One region of the Caballeronia sp. LZ008 genome, then DNA from elsewhere that is predicted to be linked to it. Evidence: predicted binding sites of a transcription regulator. Region 1 holds the regulator's gene; the other holds the start of a gene.
The links. The regulator HrcA, encoded in region 1, represses chaperone genes, less so after heat shock. The targets are predictions, from matches to a motif close to TTAGCACTCNNNNNNNNNGAGTGCTAA.
Positions count from the first base shown of each region.

Region 2: the regulator HrcA is predicted to act here: its motif matches at 2,890-2,916, upstream of QCE49_RS10360 (co-chaperone GroES).

Region 1 covers NZ_JARUXK010000001.1:370,329-375,986, forward strand. The annotation lists gene glnE (bifunctional [glutamate--ammonia ligase]-adenylyl-L-tyrosine phosphorylase/[glutamate--ammonia-ligase] adenylyltransferase) at 1-50, shown strand, start outside; gene recN (DNA repair protein RecN) at 60-1,712, opposite strand; gene QCE49_RS01790 (NAD kinase) at 1,743-2,639, opposite strand; gene hrcA (heat-inducible transcriptional repressor HrcA) at 2,826-3,842, shown strand; gene hemH (ferrochelatase) at 3,966-5,033, shown strand; gene QCE49_RS01805 (RNA-binding S4 domain-containing protein) at 5,059-5,466, shown strand; gene QCE49_RS01810 (hypothetical protein) at 5,438-5,599, opposite strand.
Region 2 covers NZ_JARUXK010000001.1:2,228,937-2,234,594, forward strand. The annotation lists gene QCE49_RS10345 (DUF72 domain-containing protein) at 1-269, shown strand, start outside; gene QCE49_RS10350 (hypothetical protein) at 294-686, shown strand; gene groL (chaperonin GroEL) at 784-2,424, opposite strand; gene QCE49_RS10360 (co-chaperone GroES) at 2,520-2,810, opposite strand; gene QCE49_RS10365 (DUF4148 domain-containing protein) at 3,196-3,546, shown strand; gene QCE49_RS10370 (DUF2242 domain-containing protein) at 3,719-4,477, shown strand; gene QCE49_RS10375 (D-(-)-3-hydroxybutyrate oligomer hydrolase) at 4,482-5,658, opposite strand, start outside.

The DNA of each region.
Region 1 (5,658 bases):
CGGTGACGGCGCTGTGGGACCGCGTGTTCGCAGTGGCGTCGGCGGGCTGACGCGGATGCTTAAGCCGCCAGCATTTCCTTCGCGTGCTTGCGGGTGGTCGCGGTGATTTCGAGACCGCCGAGCATGCGCGCGACTTCTTCCACGCGTTTTGCGCGATCGAGTTGCTTTACCGTGCTCACCGTGCCGCCCGCATCGTCCGACGATTTCGCGACCTGGAAATGCTGATCGCCACGCGCGGCCACTTGCGGCAAGTGCGTGACGCACAGCACCTGACGGTCGCGGCCGAGCTGATGCAACAGACGCCCGACCACTTCCGCGACGCCGCCGCCGATGCCCGTGTCCACTTCGTCGAAGATGAGCGTGGGCGTCGGACTCGCCGTGCTCGCGATGACGGCGAGCGCAAGACTGATGCGCGCCAGTTCGCCGCCCGACGCGACTTTCGCGAGCGGCCGCAGCGCGACGCCCGCGTGTCCCGCGACGCGGAATTCGATCTGCTCCAGCCCGTTCGCGCCGCCTTCGGCGAGCGGCACGAGCGCGACCTCGAAGCTGCCGCCTGCCATCGACAGTTCCTGCATGCCTTCCGTGACCGCTTTCGACAGATTTTTCGCGGCCTTCGCGCGCGCCTTGGACAGCACCTTGGCTTGCGCGAGATATTCGCTCTTCGCTTTCTCGGCGGCGGCGTTGAGCGCATCGAGATCGGCGGCGGCATCGAGTTCGGCGAGCTGGCGGCGGCGCGCGTCGTGTTCTTCCGGCAGCGTTTCGGGTTGAAGGCGGAACTTGCGCGCGGTCGAGTGCAGTTGCTCCATGCGTCTTTCGACTTGCGCGAGCCGGTCAGGATCGAGCTCCAGCCGCTGCGCGTAGTGCGATAGCGAATACGACGCTTCCTGCAACTGGATTTCCGCCGGTTCGAGCGACGCGAGCACGTCGTTCAACGCGGGATCGATATCGGACAGGCCGCGCAGCTTCGAGATGATGGCGCCGAGCTGCGAGATCATCGCTTCGTCGGATTCGGAGAGCGCGCCGAGCGCACCCTGCACGCCGTCGATGAGACTCGCCGAATGCGACAGCCGATGATGCTCCGCGCTCACTTCTTCCCATTCGCCGGGCTGCGGCGCGAGCTTGTCGAACTCGCTCAGTTGCCACGCGAGACGCTCGCGTTCCAGTTGCAGCTCGCGGTCGCGATTCTGGGCGGTCTCGACGGCTTGCTGCGCGTCGCGCATCGCTCGCCACGCACGATTCACCGCGCCGGCCGTGTCGAGCAACTGCGCGTGCGTGTCGAAGAGTTCGCGTTGCGCGTCCGGTCGCATCAACAATTGATGCGCGTGCTGGCCGTGGATATCGACGAGCATTTCGCCGACTTCGCGCAACTGCGCGAGCGTCGCGGGCGTGCCATTGATGAACGCTCGCGAGCGGCCGCCCGAATCGATCACCCGCCGCAGCATGACCGAATCGGCGTCCTGCGTGAGCGCGTGTTCGTCCAGCCAGCGCACGACGAGCGGATGCGTCGAAAATTCGGCGGTGATGTCGGCGCGCGCCTGACCGGCGCGCACGACGCTCGCGTCGCCGCGCGCGCCGAGCGTGAGCGCGAGGGCGTCGATGAGGATCGACTTGCCCGCGCCGGTTTCACCCGAAAAGACCGTGAAGCCTGGATCGAAATCGATATCCAGCGTGGCGACGATGACGAAATCTCGAATGGAAAGATGACGGAGCATGGACGCTTCGGGGAAGGAAGTTCTGGCAGATCAGAGAGCGGACGAATCCTGCGACGGATGCTCGTTCCAGTGCAGCTTCTTGCGCAGCGTGGCGTACGTGCTGTAGCCGACCGGATGCAGCACCGGCACCGTATGCTTCGAGCGCCGCACTTCAATCGCGTCGTTCAGTTCGACGGCGGTGAACGACTGCATGTCGAAGTTCACGTTGACGTCGCGACCGCCGATGATCTGAATGGTCACTTTCGAATCGTCGGGCAGCACGATCGGCCGGTTCGACAGCGAATGCGGCGCGATCGGCACGAGCACGAAGCCCTGCAATTGCGGATGCAGGATCGGCCCCGCCGACGACAGCGCGTAGGCGGTCGAGCCGGTCGGCGTCGCGACGATCAGTCCGTCGGAACGCTGGTTGTACATGAAGTGGCCGTCCACCGACACGCGCAGCTCCGCCATGCCGGAGAAGCCGCTGCGATTCACCACGACGTCGTTGAACGCGAGCGCGTGGTAGATCGGCTTGTCGTTGCGCACGATGCGCGCTTCGAGCAGGCTGCGTTCCTCGCGCTCGAACTGGCCGGCGAGCATTTGCGGGACGATTTCCTGCATCGCCTTGAGCGGAATGTCGGTGATGAAGCCGAGCCGGCCATGATTCACGCCGATGAGCGGTGTTTTATACGGCGCGAGCTGCCGTCCGATGCCGAGCATCGTGCCGTCGCCGCCGAGCACGATTGCAACGTCCGCGCGCGCGCCCATCTCCGCGATGGAGAGCGCCGGGAACTCCGTCACGCCGACGTCCTTCGCGGTGCCCGCCTCGAAGACGACCTCGAAGCCCTGGCTCCTGAGGAGATCGGCGAGCGATCTCAGCGGCGCCTCGATGCCCGGCGTGTTGGTGCGCCCCACGAGGGCGACGGTCTTGAATTGGCCAATTTCCATGCCGGCATTACACCATAGTCAGAGAGCGAAAAGAACCGTGGGCGATGGCCGCCGGGCGCGCCGCGACGAGACCGTGCGGCATGACGCGGGCAGGCTCGCCGTTTGTCGCTAGAATGGAGCGGACGTTGAATGCCGACCACCCGGCGCGGCTCGCCGCTATCCGACACGTTGAGCTAAAATTTCCCCATGCTAGACCCACGTGCACAAACCCTCCTCAAAACGTTGATCGAGCGCTACATCGCCGAAGGTCAGCCGGTCGGTTCGCGCACGTTATCACGTCATTCCGGCCTCGAACTGAGCCCCGCGACCATCCGCAACGTCATGTCGGATCTCGAAGACCTCGGGCTGGTCGCGAGCCCGCATACGTCGGCGGGACGCATTCCCACGCCGCGCGGCTACCGGCTCTTCGTCGACACGATGCTGACTGTAGAAGCACCGCAAGACGAGGCCATGACCACCGCGGTCAAGACTCGCCTGCAAGGCGAGGAGCCGCAGAAGATCGTCGCGGCGGCGGCGAGCGTGCTGTCCAATCTGTCTTCGTTCGCGGGCGTCGTGCTCACGCCGCGCCGGAGCCACATGTTCAAGCAGATCGAGTTCATGCGGCTGTCGGACAAGCGCATTCTGCTCATCATCGTGACGCCCGAAGGCGACGTGCAGAACCGCATGATGGCCACGCAACGCGACTATTCGCCTTCGCAACTTGTAGAAGCCTCCAATTACATCAACGCGCATTTCGCGGGCCTGTCCTTCGACGAAGTACGCCGCCGTTTGCGCGAGGAAATCGACCAGTTGCGCGGCGACATGACCGCGCTCATGCAGGCGGCCGTGGTCGCGAGCACCGCCGAGACGGACCCCACTGACACCGTGCTGATTTCCGGCGAGCGCAACCTGCTCGAAGTGGCGGACCTTTCGTCCGACATGGCGCGGCTGCGCAAGCTTTTCGATTTGTTCGACCAAAAGACGAGCCTCCTGCAATTGCTGGATGTATCGAGTCACGCGCAAGGCGTGCAGATTTTCATCGGCGGAGAAAGCAATCTCGTGCCGATCGAGGAAATGAGCGTCGTGACGGCGCCATACGAGGTCAACGGGAAGATCGTCGGCACGCTCGGCGTGATCGGCCCGACGCGCATGGCGTACAACCGCGTGATTCCGATCGTCGATATCACCGCGCGTTTGCTGTCGATGTCGCTCAGTCATCAGTGACGCCATCTTGGCGCGCCGCGAAAGAGCGCGCCACTAGGCCGTTCGGCCAATGATGCGTCCGGAAACGCGCCGCTATAATGGTCCTCAACTTTTCCGACGACCATCTTCAGGCTCGCTTCCCTTATGCGTTTCGACCTCGAGTTGCCCTCGCAGCCCAGCGCTTCGCATCGCGTCGCGGTGCTGCTGATCAATCTCGGCACGCCGGACGCGCCCACGCCGCGGGCGGTGCGCAAGTATCTGGCGCAATTCCTGTCCGATCCGCGCGTCGTCGAAATTCCGTCATTCGTGTGGCAATTCATTCTGCGCGGCCTGATCCTGCCGTTTCGCGGGCGCGCATCGGCGAAGAAGTACGCGCAAGTGTGGATGCCCGAAGGCTCGCCGCTGCGCGTGCATACGGAAAAGCAGGTCGACGGCTTGCGGCGGCTCTTCGCGGCGAACGACTATCACGTCATCGTCGACTATGCGATGCGCTACGGCACGCCGGGCATCGGCGCGATGCTCAATCAGCTGAAGCTCGAAGGCGCCGACCGCATTCTCCTGTTGCCGATGTATCCGCAATACTCGTCGTCCACGACGGCCACCGCGTTCGATGACGCGTTCGCCGCGCTCAAGCGCGTGCGCAATCAGCCGGAAATCCGCACGATCCGCCATTACGCCGATCATCCGGCGTATATCGCGGCGCTCGCGGAGCAGGTGCGCGACTATTGGCGGCATCACGGCCAGCCGGATTTCGCCGCGGGCGACAAGCTCGTGCTGAGCTTCCACGGCGTGCCGAAGCGCACGATGGATCTCGGCGATCCGTATCACGACCAGTGCCAGCTGACCGGTTCGTTGCTCATGGCCGCGCTCGGGCTTACGCCGGTTGAATGCCGCGTGACGTTCCAGTCGCGCTTTGGGCGGGCGGAGTGGCTTCAGCCGTACACCGCGCCGACGGTCGCGGAGCTCGGCGCGGGCGGCGTTTCTCGTGTGGACGTGTTCTGTCCCGGCTTCACGGCGGATTGTCTCGAGACGATCGAGGAAATCGGCATCGAGGTGCGCGACGAATTTCTGAAGGCGGGCGGCAAGCATTTTCACCGGATTGCCTGCCTGAACTCAGCGCCCGCGTGGATCAAGGCACTGGGCGAGATCGCCGCGCAACATCTTCAGGGATGGCCCGTGCAGACTGTGCAGCCGCTCACCGCAGTGGCCTGAGCGCGGCTTTTTCAGGCATTTACCCATGAACTACAAGATTTCGACGGAACCTGGCGCGCGTTTGCGCATCGATAAGTGGCTTTGGGCAGCGCGTTTCTTCAAGACGCGTTCGCTCGCGAGCGATGCGGTCGAGAAAGGCCGCGTGAAGATCGGCGGGGCGAATGTGAAGCCGTCTAAGGACGTGCGCGTCGGCGATATCGTCGAGATCGATATCGAACGGCTGGTGTGGCAGGTTGAAGTGCTCGGGATATGCGATGTGCGCGGCCCGGCGCCGGTCGCCCAGACGCTCTATGCCGAAACCGGGGAAGGCCGTGCGAAACGCATGGCCGAGGCCGAGCGCCGCAAGAATTTCCGCGAGCCCGCAGCGGAACTGCAGGGAAGGCCGACGAAGCGCGACCGGCGCACTATCGACAAATTTTCTCGTTCGGATTGAAGTAGCTTTCGATGGTCGCGTGAACGCCGCCGTACTCGGTGGTACGTTCGGTCACGACGCCGGACATGCAGATGGTGGTCGTTCCCGCGACGAGTACCAGGGCGACCACCGCGATAGCAAAGGTCAGTTTCATGGTATCCCCGGGAAGCGGGTTGCCCGGTCAGAAGGCGGCCGGATCAGGAAACGGGCAAG
Region 2 (5,658 bases), 1.9 Mb from region 1:
CATACGTCGACGCCGATCCGATTCCCGACGAATGCGAGATCAAGCATCGCGCGGACGCATCGCTCGTCTATGTGCGGCTGCACGGCTCGCCCGAGTTATACAGGTCTTCGTACGACTACACGTATCTCGACGAACTCGCGCGCACGCTGCACAACCGCGCGAAGAAGACGGCCGAAGTCTGGTGCATCTTCGACAACACCGCCGAGGGCCACGCGCAGCCCAACGCGCTGCATCTGATGGAGCGGCTGCGGATTCATCACAAGGTCTGAAGTTCTTTTTGGAGGCTTCCTCGGATGCTCAAGCTGCTTGCGGCCACGCTCGCCGCGTCTTGCATTTTCACGGCCACGCCGGCACACGCTCAGAACGCCACGCCCGCCGGCGATGGCACGTTCCTGCTGACGATCTTCCTCAAGCACGACGAATCGAAGACGCTGCCCCAGATCAATCAGCAGTTGAAGGAGCAAGGCTACTTCAAGCAGTTTCCGCCGCCGGGCGTCGAAGTGGTGTCGTGGTACGTGATGATGGGAATCGGTCAGGTCGTCACGTTGCGCGTACCCGCCGACCGGTTGCGCGAAGTCAACCGCGCGATCGAAAGCACCGCATGGGGTGGATATCGGACGGAGTTCTATCCGACGTACGACTACAAGGCCGCCGCGCAGAAGTTGCGCGAGGAAATGAACAAATAGTCCGGACGAAAAAAACCCGCATCGCTGCGGGTTTCTTCTTTCGGCATGACGCGAGCCTCTTTCGAAGCCCGCGCCGATGTAATCGGCTTTCGCCAGATTACATGTCCATGCCCATGCCGCCCATGCCGCCGGGCATGCCGCCAGGCATCGGAGCATCTTCCTTCGGCAGTTCGGCGACAGCTGCGTCGGTCGTCAGCAGCAGGCCAGCCACCGATGCCGCGTTTTGCAGCGCCGTGCGCGTCACCTTCGTCGGGTCGACGACACCGGCTTCCACCAGGTCACCGTACTCGCCGGTTGCCGCGTTATAGCCGTAGTTGCCCGTACCTTGAGCAACTGCTGCCACCACGACCGAAGCTTCTTCGCCGCCGTTCGTGACGATCTGGCGCAGCGGCTCTTCCATGGCGCGCAGGACGATCTTGATACCAGCGTCCTGGTCTGCGTTCGCGCCCTTCAGCCCGTCGATCGCCTTGCGTGCGCGGATCAGCGCAACGCCGCCGCCTGCCACGATGCCTTCTTCCACAGCTGCGCGCGTTGCGTGCAGTGCGTCTTCGACACGTGCCTTCTTTTCCTTCATTTCGACTTCGGTCGCAGCGCCGACCTTGATCACCGCAACGCCGCCGGCCAGCTTGGCCACGCGCTCTTGCAGCTTTTCACGGTCGTAGTCCGACGTCGCTTCTTCGATCTGCTTGCGCACTTGCTTCACGCGCGCTTCGATGTTCACGGCTTCGCCAGCGCCGTCGATGATCGTCGTGTTTTCCTTGCCCACTTCGATGCGCTTCGCCTGGCCCAGTTCAGCCAGCGTTGCCTTCTCGAGCGTCAGGCCGGTTTCTTCCGCGACGACTTGACCGCCGGTCAGGATCGCGATGTCTTCCAGCATGGCCTTACGGCGGTCGCCGAAGCCCGGAGCCTTGACAGCAACCGTCTTCAGGATGCCGCGGATGTTGTTGACGACCAGCGTAGCCAGCGCTTCGCCTTCGACGTCTTCAGCGATGATCAGCAGCGGACGGCCAGCCTTCGCGACTTGTTCCAGAACCGGCAGCAGATCGCGGATGTTCGAAACCTTCTTGTCGTGCAGCAGCACGAACGGGTTTTCGAGGACGGCGACTTGCTTGTCCGGGTTGTTGATGAAGTAGGGCGACAGGTAGCCGCGGTCGAATTGCATACCTTCGACGACGTCCAGCTCGTCTTGCAGCGACTTGCCGTCTTCGACGGTGATGACGCCTTCCTTGCCGACCTTGTCCATCGCTTCAGCGATGCGCTCGCCGATCGACGTGTCGCTGTTCGCCGAGATCGAGCCGACTTGCGCGATTTCCTTGTTCGTCGTGCAGGGCTTGCTGATCTTGCGCAGTTCTTCGATTGCTGCAGCCACGGCCTTGTCGATGCCGCGCTTCAGGTCCATCGGGTTCATGCCCGATGCGACGTACTTCATGCCTTCGCGAACGATGGATTGCGCGAGCACGGTAGCGGTCGTGGTGCCGTCACCTGCGTTGTCGCTGGTCTTGGAAGCAACTTCCTTGACCATTTGCGCGCCCATGTTCTGGAGCTTGTCCTTCAGTTCGATTTCCTTCGCGACCGACACACCGTCCTTCGTGACCGTCGGGCCGCCGAAAGAGCGCTCGAGCACGACGTTGCGGCCCTTCGGACCCAGCGTGACCTTGACCGCGTTGGCCAGAATGTTCACGCCTTCGACCATCTTGGCGCGTGCGGAATCGCCAAAAGTGACTTCTTTAGCTGCCATATCCAAACTCCTTGATTCGATTCGGTTTGCTGGCTTCGCTGCGGCGCTCGGAGGAGCGGCTCAGGCAGACGAAGCCGAACGTGCAGGAAGGATGCTTACTTGACCAGAACGGCCATGATGTCTTCTTCGCGCATGACGAGCAGTTCCTGCCCGTCGACCTTGACGGTCTGGCCAGCGTACTTGCCGAACAGAACACGGTCGCCGACCTTCACGTCGAGGGCGATTTGCGCGCCCTTGTCATCGCGCTTGCCCGGGCCGATGGCCAGGACTTCGCCTTGATCCGGCTTCTCAGCGGCTGCTTCAGGGATCACGATGCCCGATGCGGTCTTGGTTTCCTGGTCCAGACGTTTGACGATGACGCGATCGTGCAAAGGACGAAGGTTCATACACACTCCTCTCTTGATTGAGACTGAAAACGCGGGAAAACCCGTCCTTTGAGAAGGATCTCGCCGGACGGCAATCTTGTTAGCACTCTCGTGCAGTGAGTGCCAATTATATGGAGCGACTTTGACAATTTCAAGGACGCAAAGGCCGGGAAAACGCTTAAGCAGCTTGACTCTTGAAAAACGGCACTGCGTCCATAAGCGGAAAATCGGATCAATGGAAACCAAAAACCGATTGACAGAATTAATGCCGTTTCGACAAAAGTGATTTCGTCGGATTAGGGTTTTTCCTAGGTCGTCCGGAGCCTAGACTGCATCTCAACGCCGAAGCAACGGAAAGACACACACTCCGCCGCGACGTTCCTTAAAACAGCATCCGGAGGTCATCATGTTCAAGTTCAAATCAATCGTTCCCGCCATCGCCATTGCAGCCGTACTCGCCGCGCCGGCTTTCGTGCAAGCGCGCGAAGACGGCCCTGCCACCCGTGCGCAAGTGCGCGCCGAACTCGTTCAACTCGAACGCGCCGGCTACAAGCCGATGGCCGATCAAGCCACGTATCCCGCCGAGATTCAGGCTGCCGAAGGGCGCGTGGCCGCGCAACAAAGCGCATCGAACGCGTCGTTTGGCGGCGTGAGCGATGGCGCGTCGGCATCGGGGAAACCGGCGCGCGTCGGCTTTTTGAGCCGTATCGTCCGTCCCGCCGCCGATGCCAATCCGGTCGACTTCAATCGCCCGTAAGCGAAATGCAAAGCGGCGCGCGACGCCGCATCCGACGAAGCCCGGCCTCGCATGCCGGGCTTTTCGCTTGCTGAAGGAACTAAGACCTATGCTTTTTCGTCGGTGATACCGCTGGCACTACAATCTTCACCTGCCTCCCTTCGTTCCTCTCGCTCTCCGTCTTAAGCCGCTCATGTCATCTCTCGCATCGTCGCGTCTCGTGTTCGTGTCGCTCGCGCTGACCGCCCTTGTCGGGTGCGGCGGCCGCGCCGCCACCACGCCGAGCTATCAGCAGGAGCTGTTCAGCACCGGCGTGAGCCCGTTCGCGCACAATTTCGACGCCACCGTCAACGAAACCTGCGAGGCCGCGCGCCGCGCGCTGCTGTCGCAAGGGTTTCTCACGACGATGGGCCAGCCCGACACCGTCGACGCGACCAAGAATTTCCAGCCGAGCGCCGAAACGCACGTCGTCGTCTCGTTCCACGTCGTTTGCACGCCCGGCGAAAACGCGACGAACCAAAGCATCGCGTACGTGAACGCCGTGCAGGACGGCTATGCGCTCAAGAAGAGCGACACGTCCGCGAGCGTGGGCTTGAGCGTGCTCGGCTCGCTGTCGCTGCCGATCCGCTCGAACAGCGACGCGATGGTCAAGATTTCCAGCGAGACCGTGCCCGCCGGCAAGTTCTATGACCGCTTCTTCGGTCTGATGGGCCACTATCTGAACACGGTGCCGCGCAGCGCGCCCGTCGCCGGCGACGAAGTGAAAAGCAAGCCGCTCGCGCCGTCGATCATCGTGAGCTCGCCCGAGCTGACGCCGACACCGATCGTCGTGCAGGCGCCCGCCGCCGCGACCGCGATCCAGAGGCCGAATGCCGATGCGGCTGCGGCTGGCGCATCGGAAGTCCCGGCGGCGTCGGCGGCCGCAGTGCCCGCGGCCACCGTGACGCACTGAACCGTCAGTTCGGCACGTTCACGATGCCGCCCGCCACCGAGATCGCGTTCGCGCCGGGATCGGTCGCGATGGGTGGCAGATTCGACGTCGTGAGGGCGGGCGCCGAACCCGCCTTGCCGCCGCGCGCGACCGTCCGCACCACCTGCGACGGCGGCAGCGGCGCGTTGTTCTTCAGGTGGTTCCACATCAGGTTGAGCGCCTGAATGTCGTAGTAGTGGAGCGGAATGAAGCGCGTGTCGAAGCCTGCCACGCTCAGGAACGCGTCGAAGTGCTGACCGTTCGTGATCTCATACAGCGAAAGCTGGCTCTTGCTTCCCTCCGCCACGCGATTCGCACCCAGATACGGCCGCGACGCATGATTGATCGGCACGAGCGCATCCGCCCGGCCCTGCACGATGATCGCGGGCTTGCCGCGAAGATTCGCGTTCACGCGGATCGCATTGACGCTGCCCGCCATCGTCGCGTTGCCGTTCGTCCATAACGCGCGCAGGCAGGCGGCGCCCGCGTAGCTCGCATCGGGCGTCGCCAGCCGATGATCCGCCGCGCCCGTCGTTCCCGCGTTGTAGACCAGGTTGATGCCGTTGGTCGGCGGCACGCCGTTGCCGTTGCCGAAGATCGTCGGCATCGGCGAGACGAGCGGCGTGACGCCGGCCGCGCCGGTCGCCGCGCTGGTCGTGCCGAAGCTGAACTCGCAGAGATTGTCGAGCACGCTCGCTTTCATGTACGCATCGGCGTAAGTGACGGCGACGGCCGGGACCGCCTGCGAATCCCACATCGGCGCGTGCAGCGTGTCGGAATCGCTCTCGTAGCCTGCCTGATGCAGACGGTTCAGCGCATCGGTCGCCTGCTCCGTCGTCGTGCCGCCCGAGACGAAGCCGTTGGCGGCAAGCGTCGCACAGCGCGCCGTGCGGATCGCGTTGGTCGTGGCGGGCAGAAGCGTCGTCAGATATGGCGCGCCTGCCGCAGCGGGCGCGAGCGCCGCGCACGGCTGCAGCAGGTTCGCGAGCGTCATGTAATCCGCGAGCGGCCTGCCGAACGAGCCGACCGGCACGCCGCCCTGCCGCACCGAAACCTGCGACGGCAAATTCAGATTGATCTGCGGCTCGCCGACGACGACCGCCGTGATCCAGCCATCGGTGTCCTGTTCCGCCGCCGCCAGCGATGCGCCGCCGCCGTTGCTC